Regions from separate parts of the Cupriavidus sp. C2SS-8b genome, predicted to be linked through region 3. Evidence: predicted binding sites of a transcription regulator. Region 3 holds the regulator's gene; each other region holds the start of a gene.
The links. Region 3 encodes sigma-54, which starts transcription at its own class of promoters, with help from an activator protein. Its sites were predicted from a motif close to TGGCANGNAANCTGCTTT; they were not measured.
Positions count from the first base shown of each region.

Region 1: the regulator sigma-54 is predicted to act here: its motif matches at 1,740-1,757, upstream of ACIGJB_RS23685 (GTP cyclohydrolase II).
Region 2: the regulator sigma-54 is predicted to act here: its motif matches at 2,836-2,853, upstream of ACIGJB_RS28685 (collagen-like triple helix repeat-containing protein).

Region 1 covers NZ_CP172717.1:1,461,422-1,466,007, reverse strand. The annotation lists gene ACIGJB_RS23695 (amino acid ABC transporter substrate-binding protein) at 1-196, opposite strand, end outside; gene ACIGJB_RS23690 (acyltransferase family protein) at 452-1,543, shown strand; gene ACIGJB_RS23685 (GTP cyclohydrolase II) at 1,817-3,055, shown strand; gene ACIGJB_RS23680 (URC4/urg3 family protein) at 3,052-4,356, shown strand; gene upp (uracil phosphoribosyltransferase) at 4,463-4,586, shown strand, end outside.
Region 2 covers NZ_CP172717.1:2,595,700-2,600,285, forward strand. The annotation lists gene ACIGJB_RS28670 (TadE family protein) at 45-509, opposite strand; gene ACIGJB_RS28675 (prepilin peptidase) at 575-1,027, opposite strand; gene ACIGJB_RS28680 (Flp family type IVb pilin) at 1,043-1,216, opposite strand; gene ACIGJB_RS28685 (collagen-like triple helix repeat-containing protein) at 1,590-2,684, opposite strand; gene ACIGJB_RS28690 (collagen-like triple helix repeat-containing protein) at 3,380-4,586, shown strand, end outside.
Region 3 covers NZ_CP172716.1:404,411-408,996, reverse strand. The annotation lists gene lptA (lipopolysaccharide transport periplasmic protein LptA) at 1-213, shown strand, start outside; gene lptB (LPS export ABC transporter ATP-binding protein) at 243-1,043, shown strand; gene ACIGJB_RS01885 (RNA polymerase factor sigma-54) at 1,142-2,620, shown strand; gene hpf (ribosome hibernation-promoting factor, HPF/YfiA family) at 2,670-3,023, shown strand; gene ACIGJB_RS01875 (PTS sugar transporter subunit IIA) at 3,406-3,861, shown strand; gene hprK (HPr(Ser) kinase/phosphatase) at 3,936-4,586, shown strand, end outside.

The sequences.
Region 1 (4,586 bases), on a different replicon from region 3:
TGCCCTTGTCATCGGCGAACGAGAACGGCAGGGCGGACTCGCGATAGCCGAGCACGATGGTGCCGCTGTCGCGGATCTTGTCCAGGACCGGGCTTTCGGCGCGGGCGCCAAGTGGGGCGAGTGTGGCCAGCGACAGCAGCAGGGCGGCCAAGGGACGGAACAGCTTGCGAGGAGCGAACGAGCGGGCGAACAACATAGGGTGCGGGGAAGGCGTAGTCACGCCAGTTGCAGCAAAACCGGAAGGGTATACCCGCACTCTCGCCGGTGGAACGACAACTTTTTCATAAGCAAATGCTTCGCCGTTAAGACATTGGACTTCGCCATTCCGAAAAAGGCACACGCCGGTGATTTGTGTAACGATTACTCAGATTGTGACAAATAAGGCGCAAACGGATGCCGGGAAGGCGGTAAAATCGCGCCCATCGCATTTGTAACGTTCTTATAACAATCAATGAGCCCCCGTCCTTCGCGCCTCGCGTGCATTGACGCCCTCAAGGCCGTCAGCTCGCAACTGATCGTGCTCCATCACCTGGCGTTCTACGGTCCCATGTCCGACTCGGCCTATTCGCTGGCGCCGGATGTCTTTGACTGGCTGTCGCAATACGCCCGCATCGCGGTGCAGGTTTTCCTGGTGGTGAGCGGTTTTCTGGCGGCACGCAGCCTCGCGCCGCAGGGCAGGCTGGTGATACGGCAGCATCCGTTGACCGCGGTCTGGCGCCGCTACCAGAAGCTGGTCACGCCGTATGCGGCGGCGATCCTGGTCAGCATTGCGGGGGCTGCCATCGCGCGGACGTGGATGGTCCATGACTCGATCCCCGCGCCGCCGCACCTGATGCAGTTCCTTGCCCATGTGCTGCTGCTCCATAACGTGCTGGATGTCGATGCCCTGTCGGCGGGCGTCTGGTATGTGGCGATCGACCTGCAGCTGTTCGCGCTGCTGGTGACGGCGCTGTGGCTGGCGCGCACCGTCTCGGGCCGGGGCGCCCAGGCGGGCGTGGTCGTGGTGTCGGCGCTGGCGGTGGCCTCGTTGTTCTGGTTCAACCGCGATGCCGGGTGGGATATCTGGGCGGTGTATTTCTTCGGTGCCTATGGCATGGGCACGCTGGCGTACTGGGCTTCCAATTCCGAGCGATCGGCCATTCCGCTGCTGTTGCTGGGGGCGCTCGGGCTCGCGGCACTGATCGTCGATTTCCGGCTGCGGATCGCGGTGGCGCTGGCCACGGCTTTGCTGCTGGCCGTGGCCAGGCGCGGCGGCTGGCTTGAAAGCTGGCCGCGCGCGGCGGTGGTGGGCTTTTTTGGCCGGATCTCCTATTCGGTGTTCCTGGTGCATTTCCCGGTCTGCCTGATTGTGAACGCGGTGGTTTCCCACCTGGCGCCGGGCAACCCGGTGCTCAACGCGCTGGGCATGCTGTTCGCCTGGCTGGCGAGCAACGTTGCCGGAACCTTGTTTCACCGCTATGTAGAAAGCGCCAGTCCGTTCGCCGCGCTGCGTGCGCTCGTGCCGGGCGGCCGCCGTGGCGCGCCGAAGGAATCGACGACCTGACCCTGTCGCCGGATCGCCGCGCTTCCCGCGCGGACCGCAACGGAAATCAGCGGCACGTAGCCACCCCGGCACGTGCCGCTTGTTCGTGGTGCGTGCGCGCCGCGCACGGCGATGCCGTTTGATCGTCCATGGTGCGGCCGGAGACCGTTGCCCGCGTGCGACGGCCCACGCAAGGGATGGCAACGGGCATTGGGGATGGCATGGAGATTGCCTAGTATGGAAGCGTAAACCTGACCGTTTGGTCAGGATTCCATCATGGAATCGAGGGCTGTCATGTCCGACCATATCGTCCTGACTTCACACGCGCGCCGCGACAAACCGGCCGAGCCGATTCACTGGGGGGCGCCGACGGCAGCGGAACGCGGGCCGGTGATTGCCAGCCTGACGGACCCCGAGCGGCGCAATGTGATCGGCACGCATTCGGGCGCCTATGCCATCTACCGGGCGCTGGCAGTGGCGTCGGGCCGCCTGCAGCGCGACCACCGGCCGGACCTGACCGATACCGCGCCGGCCGAGGCGATCGGCCCGCACCCGCAGTGGGCGGACGCGGACAAGATTGTTTCGCTCGACCCGTGGGGCCACCTCGTTTCCAGCGCCTTTGCCGACCGTATCGCCGCGGGCGTGGACATCCGCCCGACCATCGCCGTGACGCGCGCGCACATCAACATGCCGGAGCTGGCCTCGGCGATTGCGGCGGGGCGGCTCAGGCCCGATGGCGACATTCTCCATGCCAATGGCGACGTGAAGGTCACCAAGGCGGCGGTGGATCCGGTCTGGTACCTGCCCGGGCTGGCGCGCCGTTTCGATATCAAGGAATCCGTGCTGCGGCGCAGCCTGTTCGAGCAGACCAGCGGCATGTTCCCGGAGCTGGTGACGCGGCCCGACCTGAAGGTCTTCCTGCCGCCGATCGGCGGCATGACGCTCTATTTCTTCGGCGATATCGCCAAGCTCGGCAAGCCCGACACCCACGTGGCCTGCCGCGTGCATGACGAGTGCAACGGCTCGGACGTGTTCGGCTCCGACATCTGCACGTGCCGCCCCTACCTCGCGCATGGCATTGAAGTCTGCATCGACATGGCCCAGCAAGGGGGCGTAGGCTTGGTGGTCTATAACCGGAAGGAAGGACGCGCGCTGGGCGAGGTGACCAAGTTCCTGGTCTATAACGCCCGCAAGCGCCAGGTCGGCGGCGACCGCGCCGAGACCTACTTCGCGCGCACCGAGTGCGTGGCCGGCGTGCAGGACATGCGCTTCCAGGAACTGATGCCGGATGTCTTCCACTGGCTCGGTATCCGGCGCATCGACCGCTGGGCGTCGATGAGCAATATGAAGCACGGTGCGCTGGTGGCCCAGGGCATCGAAGTGGTCGAGCAGGTGGCCATACCTGAAGCACTGATCCCGGCGGATGCACGCGTGGAAATAGACGCCAAGGTGGCGGCCGGCTATTTCACGCACTACACGCCGCCTGACGCCAACGAACTCGCCCTGGCAAAGGGCAGGGGGTTGAACGAATGAGCACGTATCCCGAAGCGGACCGGCCGGACGGATCGACCGACGGCCATGGCAGCGGCTGGTACAGTCCGGTGCCCGCGGGACATCCGGCTGCAGCACTGCTTTGTGCCGAAGCGGTCCGCACGCATTGCGCGGCCGTTACCGAGCACGTGGCGGCCGGCCAGTCCGAATTGTTCACCTGGCATCCCGATCGGGTCCATGCGATTGCGGACTATGTCGCCAGCACCATCCGCCAGCGCTATCCGGACCTGCGCGTGCCGTACCACAGCCGCTGGCGCCACTTTGAAAGCGGCGGCTCCGGCGAGCGGCTCGACCGCTGGCAGATCCTGTGCGAGCGGGCCGCGCTGAGCGGCCCCGAGCACCGCGAGGACCGCGCCCGGATCGGCATCGACCTGGTCATTCCCAGCGTGCTGCTGGATGCCGGTGCCGGCCCCGACTGGCGCTACCGCGATCCGGCCAGCGACCTGATCCTGACCCGCTCGGAAGGGCTCGGCGTGGCGAGCTTCGACCTGTTCGCGCGCGGCGGCTTTTCGGCCGAGCCGGGCGATCCGCTGCGCGCCGATGCCGAGCGGCTGATGCGCATCGACGCGTCGACCATCGCGACGGCCTTCCAGGTTGCACAGCACAATCCGCTGGTAGGCCTGGAGGGGCGCGCCGGGTTGCTGCGCCGCCTGGGCGAAGTCATGCAGGCCACGCCAGCGGTGTTCGGCTCGCCGGCGCGCCTGGGCAACCTGTTCGACTACCTGAAGGCCAATGCGGTCGATGACCGCATCGAGGCGAGCTTCATCCTGAAGACGCTGCTGGTGGCGCTCGGTCCGGTCTGGCCGGGGCGGGTGGTGCTGGAGGGGGTCTCGCTCGGCGATACCTGGCGGCACCCGGCCGCCCCCGGCGGGCTGGTGCCGTTCCACAAGCTGACCCAGTGGCTGACGTATTCGCTGCTGGAGCCGCTCGAGGACGCCGGCCTGATTGTCACGGGGCTGGAATCCCTGACCGGGCTGCCCGAGTACCGCAACGGCGGCCTGCTGTTCGACTTCGAACTGATGGTGCCGCGCGACCCGGGATTCGCAGCCGTGGCGCACGAGGTGCAGGAGCCGGTCATCGTCGAATGGCGCGCGCTCACGGTGACGGGGCTGGATCTTGTGGCCGATGGGGTGCGCCAGGCGCTCGGACTGACCGAGGCGGCGTTCCCGCTGGCGCGCGTGCTCGAAGGCGGCACCTGGGCCGCGGGACGGCGCATTGCCGCCAAGCGCAGGCCCGGCGGGCCGCCGCCCTTCGCGATCCTCAGCGACGGCACCGTGTTCTGAGCGCCGTGGTTACGCCGTAGCGCTTGCCCGCCGGCCGATGCCGCCGGCGGTGCAATCCCTGATTCCCCGCGATTCCCCGCCAGTCCGATTGCATAGGAGCGTCATCATGAACGACGTGTCTGCCGTCCCCGTGGCACCGGCCGAAGCCGCCAACGCCCCCGCCGTCACCGCCCCCGTACTGGTGGTGGACCACCCGCTGGTCCAGCACAAGGTCACGCTGGCGCGCAGCG
Region 2 (4,586 bases), on a different replicon from region 3:
GGCGTGGCACGGGAAAGCCCGACGGTGCGGACCCTGGCATTCGGTCACGTATCCGGGGAAAGCTGGACCATTGCCGAGCCAGACAAGGCCGCCGGCACCGGCACCATCGGGACAGCGGGGAGGATTTGCGTCGTCGGCAAGTTCAGCGTGACACGCACGCAAACGTTGCCGGAAGCCGACGCGCAGGGAACGGCCTGGGCCACGCCGGCCTGGGGAATCAGCGCGGCAATGGACGGGGGCAAGGTGGCCAGGGCGGTGCTGCCCGCGGCATTGACGCGCAGCGCCTGCATGGCGGCAGCGTTGCTGCCTGCAGCGCCGCCCGGATAGCGCAGCGCCGCGCGCGCGCCCTCTTCCGCGGCCAGGGTCAGCAACTGCTGGAGCGTCAGCACCATGCCGTAATAGACGATGCCGATCACGATCGCGATCAGCACCGGCGCAACGATGGCGAATTCCAGCGCCGCAATGCCTTTGCCGCGCCGTCGTCCGAAACTGCTTCCCCGCAAAAGCATGCTTCACCCGGTCTTGTTTGTGTGCGCCGACCGGCGGCGCTTGCCTTGCTGCGTGCAGGGGATGGTCAAACCCCGGCACCCATCCATACCAGCATGCCCACGGCAAGATACGCAGCGTACGGAATGCCACGCGCCTTGCTGACTTGCCGTTCGAGACCGGATTGCGGCGCCGTGCCTGCGCGCGAACCCATGGCATACGCGAGCAGCGCATGGGCCAGCCCCAACAGGTTGCCGACGACCCATACCGTGACCAGTCCGTGCGGGCCCGTGAAGAGCCCGGCCACGGCGAGGAACTTGACATCGCCCGCCGCCATGCGCCCGAGCGCATAAACAGGCAGCGTGGCGGCGATACCAAGTCCCGCGCCGAGCAGGCGCGCAGGGATCGCCGGTTCCGGTGCGTTGCCGGTCAGCAGTGCCAGGCCAAGCGCCACCAGCACCGCCGCCAGCAAGGCGTTCGGAACACGTCGATATGCCAGATCGGTCCAGAGGGTCGCCGCGCAGAACAGCGCGGCGATCAAGCGAGGCTCACACGGTCAGAGGAAGGCGCCTACCTTGGTCGCCAGGGCCTCAAAGGCCAGCCCCAGGTTGGTACCAAGCTTGCCCGCGCCCACGGCAATGGCCAGTGCTATCAGGCCCGCAATCAAGCCATATTCGATAGCCGTTGCGCCGCGTTCGTCCTTAATAAAACGTGTCAGTACGTTCTTCATGATTTCAACCCCCAAGTGATTTCAAGCATCGTCATCACATCTTCCCGTTCAATATCGCAGCGCTCTCTGGCGCCTGCGTCTCCTGCAGTTTCACGCTGACTACATTCAACTTATAGGGCAGGAAATGTATCAACCATACCCCACCTTTGAATGACGACCCCCCTACTTCGGGAGTAAGTCGTTTTCCTGCAACGAGAGCCCTCGATCGAGCTTTCCCGGATTGTCAAAGAGCGTTGGATGCAGGCGGAAGGCCGGCCTGCAGCCTGGCTTTGCGGCGAATGCGGAGCACCCGGCCAGCCAGAAGAAAAAGATGCGCCGCGACGGGGTGATGTGCGACGGCGCACCGTGAAAACCCCTAGGGGAGACCAGACATTCAGCGGTTCCCGCCGCCGACTCCGAGCCCTGACAGCGGCGACGCCGGCAGCGCTTTGACCTCCCCGGTCGAATACTTGGTGCCACCGGAAGCGAGGGCCGTCATCGGCGCCAGCACGGGTGCCAGGATGCCCAGCGGATTGGCTTCAGCCTTGCCGCCGTGGTGGGGCGCATTCGGCTTGCATTCGCAGCTGCCGGGGCCACCCTGCCGGCCGTCGGCGCCGGCGAGCGGCAGGTGGTTCAGCAGGGCGCCCAGCGGATTGGCGCCCTCGGCGCCGGTACCGTGCACCAGCGCGCCGGCAGCGCCCACGGTCTTGCCGGCTTCCACGACGGCACCACCCAGTCCGGACACCACGGGGGCGCGGCTGTTCGCCAGCAGCCCGCCGCCGCCGGCGACGCCGTAGCCCACCTTGGACAGCAGGCCATCCACGGGAGCGCCGACGACGGTTGCCGCACCCACTGCCTGGGTGCTTTCAGTGAGCCGGGTGGTCAGGGGCACGATCAGCTTGCTGGTGCCTTCGGTGAGCTGCGCAACCGGCACCGTCGAAAGCGCCCCGCCCAGGCCGGCGCCGCCGTGCGACACGGCCATGCCGACCTTCTGCACCACGTCACCGGCCGGCGTGACCAGGGGGGACAGCGGGGACAGCTTTTCCGTGCCGAGCCCGCTGACCAGCTGGCCCGCACTCGTCACCGTGTCGCCGGCCTTCTGCACGACATCGCCGGTGCTGGCCACGGTGATGCCGACCGGGTTCGCGACCGAGCCCATCTGCCCGAGTCCATCGCGCACGCCGGCGCCCAGCGCCCCGACGGTCTCGCCGGCATTGACCACGACGCCGCCGGCGCCCTGGCGCGCGTCGGTCGGCAACAGGGGAATCGGGGCGCTCTGGATGTGCTTGCCGATCTCGCTCACGGCGTTGCCCGCGGCCACCACGGTGTTGCCCGCGCCTGCGGCCAGCTTGGCGGTGGGCGTCGTGTCGGTCGTCGAGGCAGGCGTTTGGGGCGGCGGCACGATGTCCCCGCCGCCGCCCTGGGGCCCGAGCCCCGCGCCGCTTTCGCCGTGCGATGCGCAGCCGCTCGCCAGGGTCAGCGCGACCATGCAGGATCCTGCCAGGCATGTCATGCGGCGTTGTGCCGAAGTGTTCTTTTTCATTGTTGTGCTCCCGTTGTCGCTGCCACGTCCGTGACCGCGATGACCCCCGTTTGATCGTGTTGTCCCAGCGATTGGATCGCCCTGCATCGACCCTGAAGTGGCAAGGTGCGTGCCAGCCGCCGGTGCGAGGGCGGCAGCGGGGTGCGCCATGCCGGCGGCGAACACCCGCAACGCCTTGTGCGGCGCGGGTTTCGATCCGCGGCATGGCCAGCCGTCCCTGGCCTTGGCGTGGGGTTTCGCGAGGCGCCCGCGGTGTTACGCGCTACGTAACGTGTTCCGCCCGCGGCGGAACATCGCCCGCATCGCGAAGCGGCCCGCGCGCCCTTGCCGGGCGCCTCCAACACGGCCCGTTCCGGACCTCGTTTGTTCCCGATCCCACGACACACGTTACGTAACGCGTAACGCGCCGGCACACCGCCGCACGCCTGGGAAAGCGCCGTGGCAGACCCCGCGCGAATCGCCGCAAGCGCAGGCCCGGCAAGGCAATGCGGGCACCGGTACGGCCGCGCCCGGCGTTGTCCGTACGCCATCGCACACATTGGCACGCCCATTGCGCCATGCCCGCTACCGACGCCCGCAGCGAACAGCAGACCAACGCGAGGCGCGGCGATGCGATTCAACGACGGGACAAAGGAAACATCATGCGCACACATCAAATCGCAATGACGGCACTGCTTGCCACGCTCCTGGCCCTTGGCGGCTGCGCGAGCGGGAGCGGATCGACTTCCATGGGAACCGCCGGCACGGCCGGCACCAAGGCCGGAACGGGGGACAGCGGCGATGGCTCGGGCCTGGTCGGCACGACCGGCACGGGCGGTGGTGACAGCAGCACTAACGGTGGCAACAGCGGTGGCGACAACGGCAATACAGGCGGCGACAACAGCGGCATCAAGACCCCGGCTGCCTTGACCCCGACCTCCGAAGTCATCAGCAAGACCAGCACGATCGTGACCGGCGCTGGCGGCACGGTGAGCGATCTCGGCACGCAGCTCGGCGGCGCCGGCTTGCCGCTGTTGTCGTCGCAAACGCAGAGCGGTCTGGGCGACGCGGTGAAATCCGCCGGCGACGCGATCAGCGCGCTCGGCGCCGGCCTGCAATCCGGGCTGGGCAATATCCCCAACGCTTCCAATCCGTTGGGCACCACCGTGGCCAGCACCGGCGACGTGGTGGCCGATCTCGGCACTGCCGTCAGCAGCACCGGTAGCGCGGTAAGCGGACTGGGCACCGGCGCGCTGGCGCCGCTCGCGCCCCTGACCACGACGCTGGGTGCCATCGTCACGCAGGCAGGCGGGGCCGTGGGCGAGGGCGGCAGTTCCCTGGCCACGGCGCTGTCGAGCGGCCCCGTGGAACAGCTGACCTCGGGCGTGAGCCGGGCCATCGTGCCGCTCACTTCGCAGCTGACCAACACCACGCAGACGCTGGGCGCCACCACCCAGCTTGGCACGCCGGTCGCGGGCCTGCTCGCCACGGTCGGCGGCGCGCTTGCCACGGGCGGCACCGCGCTTTCGCAGACGGGCGCGCCGCTGGTTTCAGGCGTGGGCAGCACGGTGACGGGCGCCGGCAACACGGTCGCCGCCCTGGGCGGTGCGGTGAATAGTCAGGCCGGCAGCGGCAGCAGCCCGCTCGGCGCCCTCGCCCCGGTGCTCGGGTCCATCACCACGGCCGGCACCGGCAACAGCGCTTCGCCGCTGGCGCCGGTTACGGGTCTCGTTGGTGGCCTGACTGGTGGCCTGACTGCAGCAACCGGCGGTGCCCCCGCGGGCTCGCCGCTGGCGCCTGTCGGTGGCGTAGTGAGCGGCGTGGTCAGTACCGTCGCCAGCGTGGCGACGCCCACGAGCGCCGGCACGG
Region 3 (4,586 bases):
GCCAAGCTGGTCGACGAGATCCGCGGCGCGGTCCTGACCTATGACAGCCGCAACGAGTTCTACACCGCCGCCGGCGGCGGCGACAACACGTCGGCCGGCAATCCGTCGGGACGCGTGCGCGCCGTGCTCTCGCCGCGCCAGGAGGCCAGCGGTGCGGCCGCCAGCCCGCCCCTCGACCTGAAGTCGGCACCCGCGCCGTCCAGCAAGCCCTGAATCACGCGCCCGAACGCATCACCGCCACCATGACCGATACCGCAATGCTCGCCCCCACGCCCGCTTCCGCCGCTCCCGACGCCCGTGCCGACAGCAGCACGATGGTCGTGCGCCACCTGAAGAAGCGCTACGGGTCGCGCACGGTGGTGAAGGACGTATCGCTCGAGGTGAAGAGCGGCGAGGTGGTGGGCCTGCTCGGCCCCAATGGCGCGGGCAAGACCACGTCGTTCTACATGATCGTGGGCCTCGTCGCGCTGGACGAGGGCGATATCGTGCTCGACGGCCAGCACATCAGCGGCCTGGCCATCCACGAGCGCGCGCGCATGGGCCTCTCCTACCTGCCGCAGGAAGCGTCGGTGTTCCGCAAGCTCAATGTGGAAGAGAACATCCGCGCGGTGCTGGAGCTGCAGCTGGTCAACGGCAAGCCGCTGCCGAAGGCCGAGATCGACAGCCGCCTCGATACGCTGCTCGACGACCTGCAGATCGCCCACCTGCGCAACAACCCTGCGCTGTCGCTGTCGGGCGGCGAGCGCCGCCGCGTGGAAATCGCCCGCGCGCTGGCTTCCTCGCCACGCTTCATCCTGCTCGATGAACCGTTCGCCGGCGTGGACCCGATCGCGGTCGGCGAGATCCAGCGCATCGTCAGCTTCCTCAAGGCGCGCAATATCGGCGTGCTGATCACCGACCACAACGTGCGCGAGACGCTTGGCATCTGCGACCACGCGTACATCATCAGCGAAGGCACCGTACTCGCATCGGGCCAGCCCGACGAAATCATCGCCAACGAGTCGGTGCGCCGCGTCTACCTGGGCGAAAACTTCCGCATGTGAAGCCGGGGCGGCAGGTGCGCTTGGCAGAGACGATCAGGCAGCATCAGCGATAGCAATTTCCGTTCCAACATCGGTTGGATGCGCATAGAATAGGTCGCATGAAACCGTCGCTACAGCTCCGTCTCTCCCAGCATCTGGCACTCACGCCGCAACTGCAGCAGTCGATCCGGCTGCTGCAACTTTCTACGCTTGAGCTGCAGCAGGAAGTCGAGCAGGCCTTGACGGAAAACCCGCTGCTGGAGCGCGAGAACGACTGGATCGACAGCCCGCTGCGCGTGGCGGCCGATGGCTCGGTCAACCTGCAGAGCGCACCCGCGCCCGCACCGGCCGAACCGCAGGGCAACAGCGACGCGAACGCCAGCAGCCCGGCCAGCGAGGATGAGAGCTATAGCGACAGCGGTAGCGAAGATTACGGCAGCGACTGGAGCCTGGACGATTTCGCGCGGCGCCCGCAGGGTGAGGACGACGAGAAGACGCCCATGCAGCTGCGCGACGCCGAACCCACCCTGCGCGAACACCTGATGGAGCAGCTCGCGCCGCTGAAGATCTCGACGCGCGACAAGGGCCTGGCGATCTTCCTGATCGAATCGCTCGACGACGATGGCTACCTGAGCGCGTCGCTCGACGAGATCTGCACCGAGTTGCCCGAGGAACTCGAATTCGAGGTCGACGAATTGCAGGCGATCCTCACGCTGCTGCAAAGCTTCGACCCGCCCGGCGTGGGCGCGCGCAATGCCGCCGAATGCCTGAGCTTGCAACTGCGCCGGCTGCAGCATCCGCAGCGCGAGCTGGCGCTCTCGATCGTCAACCATCATCTCGAACTGCTTGCCGTGCGCGACTACACGCGCCTGAAAAAAGCACTGCAGGTGGATGAAGCAGCGCTCAAGGCCGCGCATGAACTGATCCGCTCGCTCGCGCCCTACCCGGGCCACGCATACAGCCGCCCTGAAGCGGACTTCGTGGTGCCCGACGTATTCGTGCGCAAGGGCGGCGGCGGCTGGATCGCGCAGCTCAATCCGGATGTGATGCCGCGCCTGCGCATCAACGACATGTACGCGCAGATCCTGCGTGGCGCCAAGGGAGAATCCGGTGCCGCGGGGCTGCAGCAAAAGCTGCAGGAAGCGCGCTGGCTGATCAAGAATATCCAGCAAAGGTTCGACACGATCCTGCGAGTTTCGCAGGCGATTGTCGAGCGTCAGAAGAACTTCTTCACGCACGGGGAAATCGCGATGCGCCCCTTGGTTTTGCGGGAGATTGCCGATACACTGGGATTACACGAGTCAACCATATCCCGGGTGACGACCAATAAATACATGGCAACGCCGATGGGTACTTTCGAACTGAAGTACTTTTTTGGCAGCCACGTTTCCACCGAAACCGGTGGGGCGGCTTCCTCAACGGCGATCCGCGCCTTGATCAAGCAACTTATAGGAGCCGAAGACCCGAGGAGTCCTCTTTCCGACAGCCGAATTGCCGAATTGCTGGGTGAACAAGGCTTCGTTGTCGCGCGCCGTACCGTCGCCAAGTATCGCGAAGCCCTGAAGATCCCTGCTGTCAATCTCCGCAAGACTTTGTAGCCGAGTTGCACCGCCTGCCTGGTGCAGCTCTTTCAGAAGGAGAAGCGCTATGAACTTCAAGATCAGTGGACACCACCTGGACATCACGCCGCCGCTGCGTGAGTACGTGGAAACGAAGCTGGAGCGTATCGTCAGGCATTTCGATCAAGTCATTGGCGTCAGCGTGCTACTCTCAGTCGACAATCACAAGGAAAAGGACAGGCGTCAGTACGCGGAAATCAATTTGCACCTTCGGGGCAAGGACATTTTTGTGGAAGCCCATCACGAAGACCTGTATGCGGCCATCGACGCACTTGTCGACAAGCTGGACCGCCAGGTGCTTCGCTATAAGGACCGCGTTCAAGGCCACGACCGCGAAGCGGTCAAGTACCAGATGGCCGAGTCTCAACTACAGCAGCAATGATCAAGCCTGCCAGCCGCAAGGCTGGGCATTGAAACAGGACTGATAAAAGCAAGCCGCGCCATGTAGCGCGGCTTTTTTGCATCTGTAGCCCTGACCTGGCGCGCGTCCTGGACACAAGTGTTCGCAACTGGCGCAGCACGGTGTATGCTCTCCAAGACATCGCGCGTGGCGACTCCGGCGCGGCCACCGTACCCAGGTGTGGCGGCACCAGCACGGACCGGGCCATACAGGGGCCCGGCGCTGCATTGCACAAGGACAGGGGAGACGCTGCTCTATAATGGCCGAACGCCTGGTGAGCCATGGCGTGGCCGCAAACCGGCCCCACTTCGTTTCCGGGCTGAGCAGTCCGATCTGCCTGCTAACTGAAATCCTCGCATCGCCCATGAATCGTTTGGCCAAACTGCTGCCACCCGGCAACATCAACCTCGACGTCAGCGTCACCAGCAAGAAGCGTGTATTCGAGCAAGCCGGGCTCTTATTCGAGAACAACCATGGCGTGGCGCGGGCGACCGTGACCGACAACCTGTTCGCGCGCGAGTCGCTCGGTTCGACCGGCCTGGGCGCGGGCGTGGCCATTCCGCACGGGCGCATCAAGGGACTGAAGCAACCGCTGGCGGCCTTCATGCGGCTGGCCGAGCCGATCCCGTTCGAATCGCCGGATGGCAAGCCGGTCTCGCTGCTGATCTTCCTGCTGGTGCCGGAACAGGCTACGCAGCAGCATCTCGAGATTCTTTCCGAAATCGCCCAGCTGCTGTCGGATCGCGACATGCGCGAAGGCCTGGCAACCCTGGCCACGCCGGACGCGGTCCATGAACTCCTGACGCAGTGGCATCCCTGATCCCTCCCCTGGGCTGGCAACAGACCGGACCATCGTAAAATCCGGCACAGTCCCCGCCCCGAAAGTCATCACGCATGGAACTCACCGGCGTCACCTCCCAGTCGATCTTCGACGACAACGCAGCCGACATCAAACTCTCGTGGGTGGCTGGCCTGGAGGGTGCGGATCGCGCCTTCGACGTGGAGTTTGCCCGCGAGGCCACCTCGGCCGCGGACCTGGTCGGCCACCTGAACCTGATTCACCCGAACCGGATCCAGGTGCTCGGCAAGCCCGAAATCACCTATTACCAGCGCCTCGACGACGAGACCCGCAAGCGCCAGATGGGCGAGCTGATCCTGCTCGAGCCGCCGTTCCTGGTCGTGGCCGACGGCATGGAGCCGCCGCCGGACCTGGAACTGCGCTGCACGCGCTCTTCCACGCCGCTGTTCACCACGCCGGTCTCCTCGGCGGCGGTCATCGACCACCTGCGGCTGTACCTGTCGCGAATCTCGGCGCCGCGCGTGACCATGCACGGCGTGTTCCTCGACATCCTCGGCATGGGCGTGCTGGTCATGGGCGAGTCGGGCCTGGGCAAGAGCGAACTCGGCCTGGAACTGATCTCGCGCGGCCACGGCCTGGTCGCCGACGACGCGGTGGATTTCGTGCGCCTGGGACCGGATTTCATTGAAGGCCGCTGCCCGCCGCTGCTGCAGAACCTGCTCGAAGTACGCGGCCTGGGCCTGCTC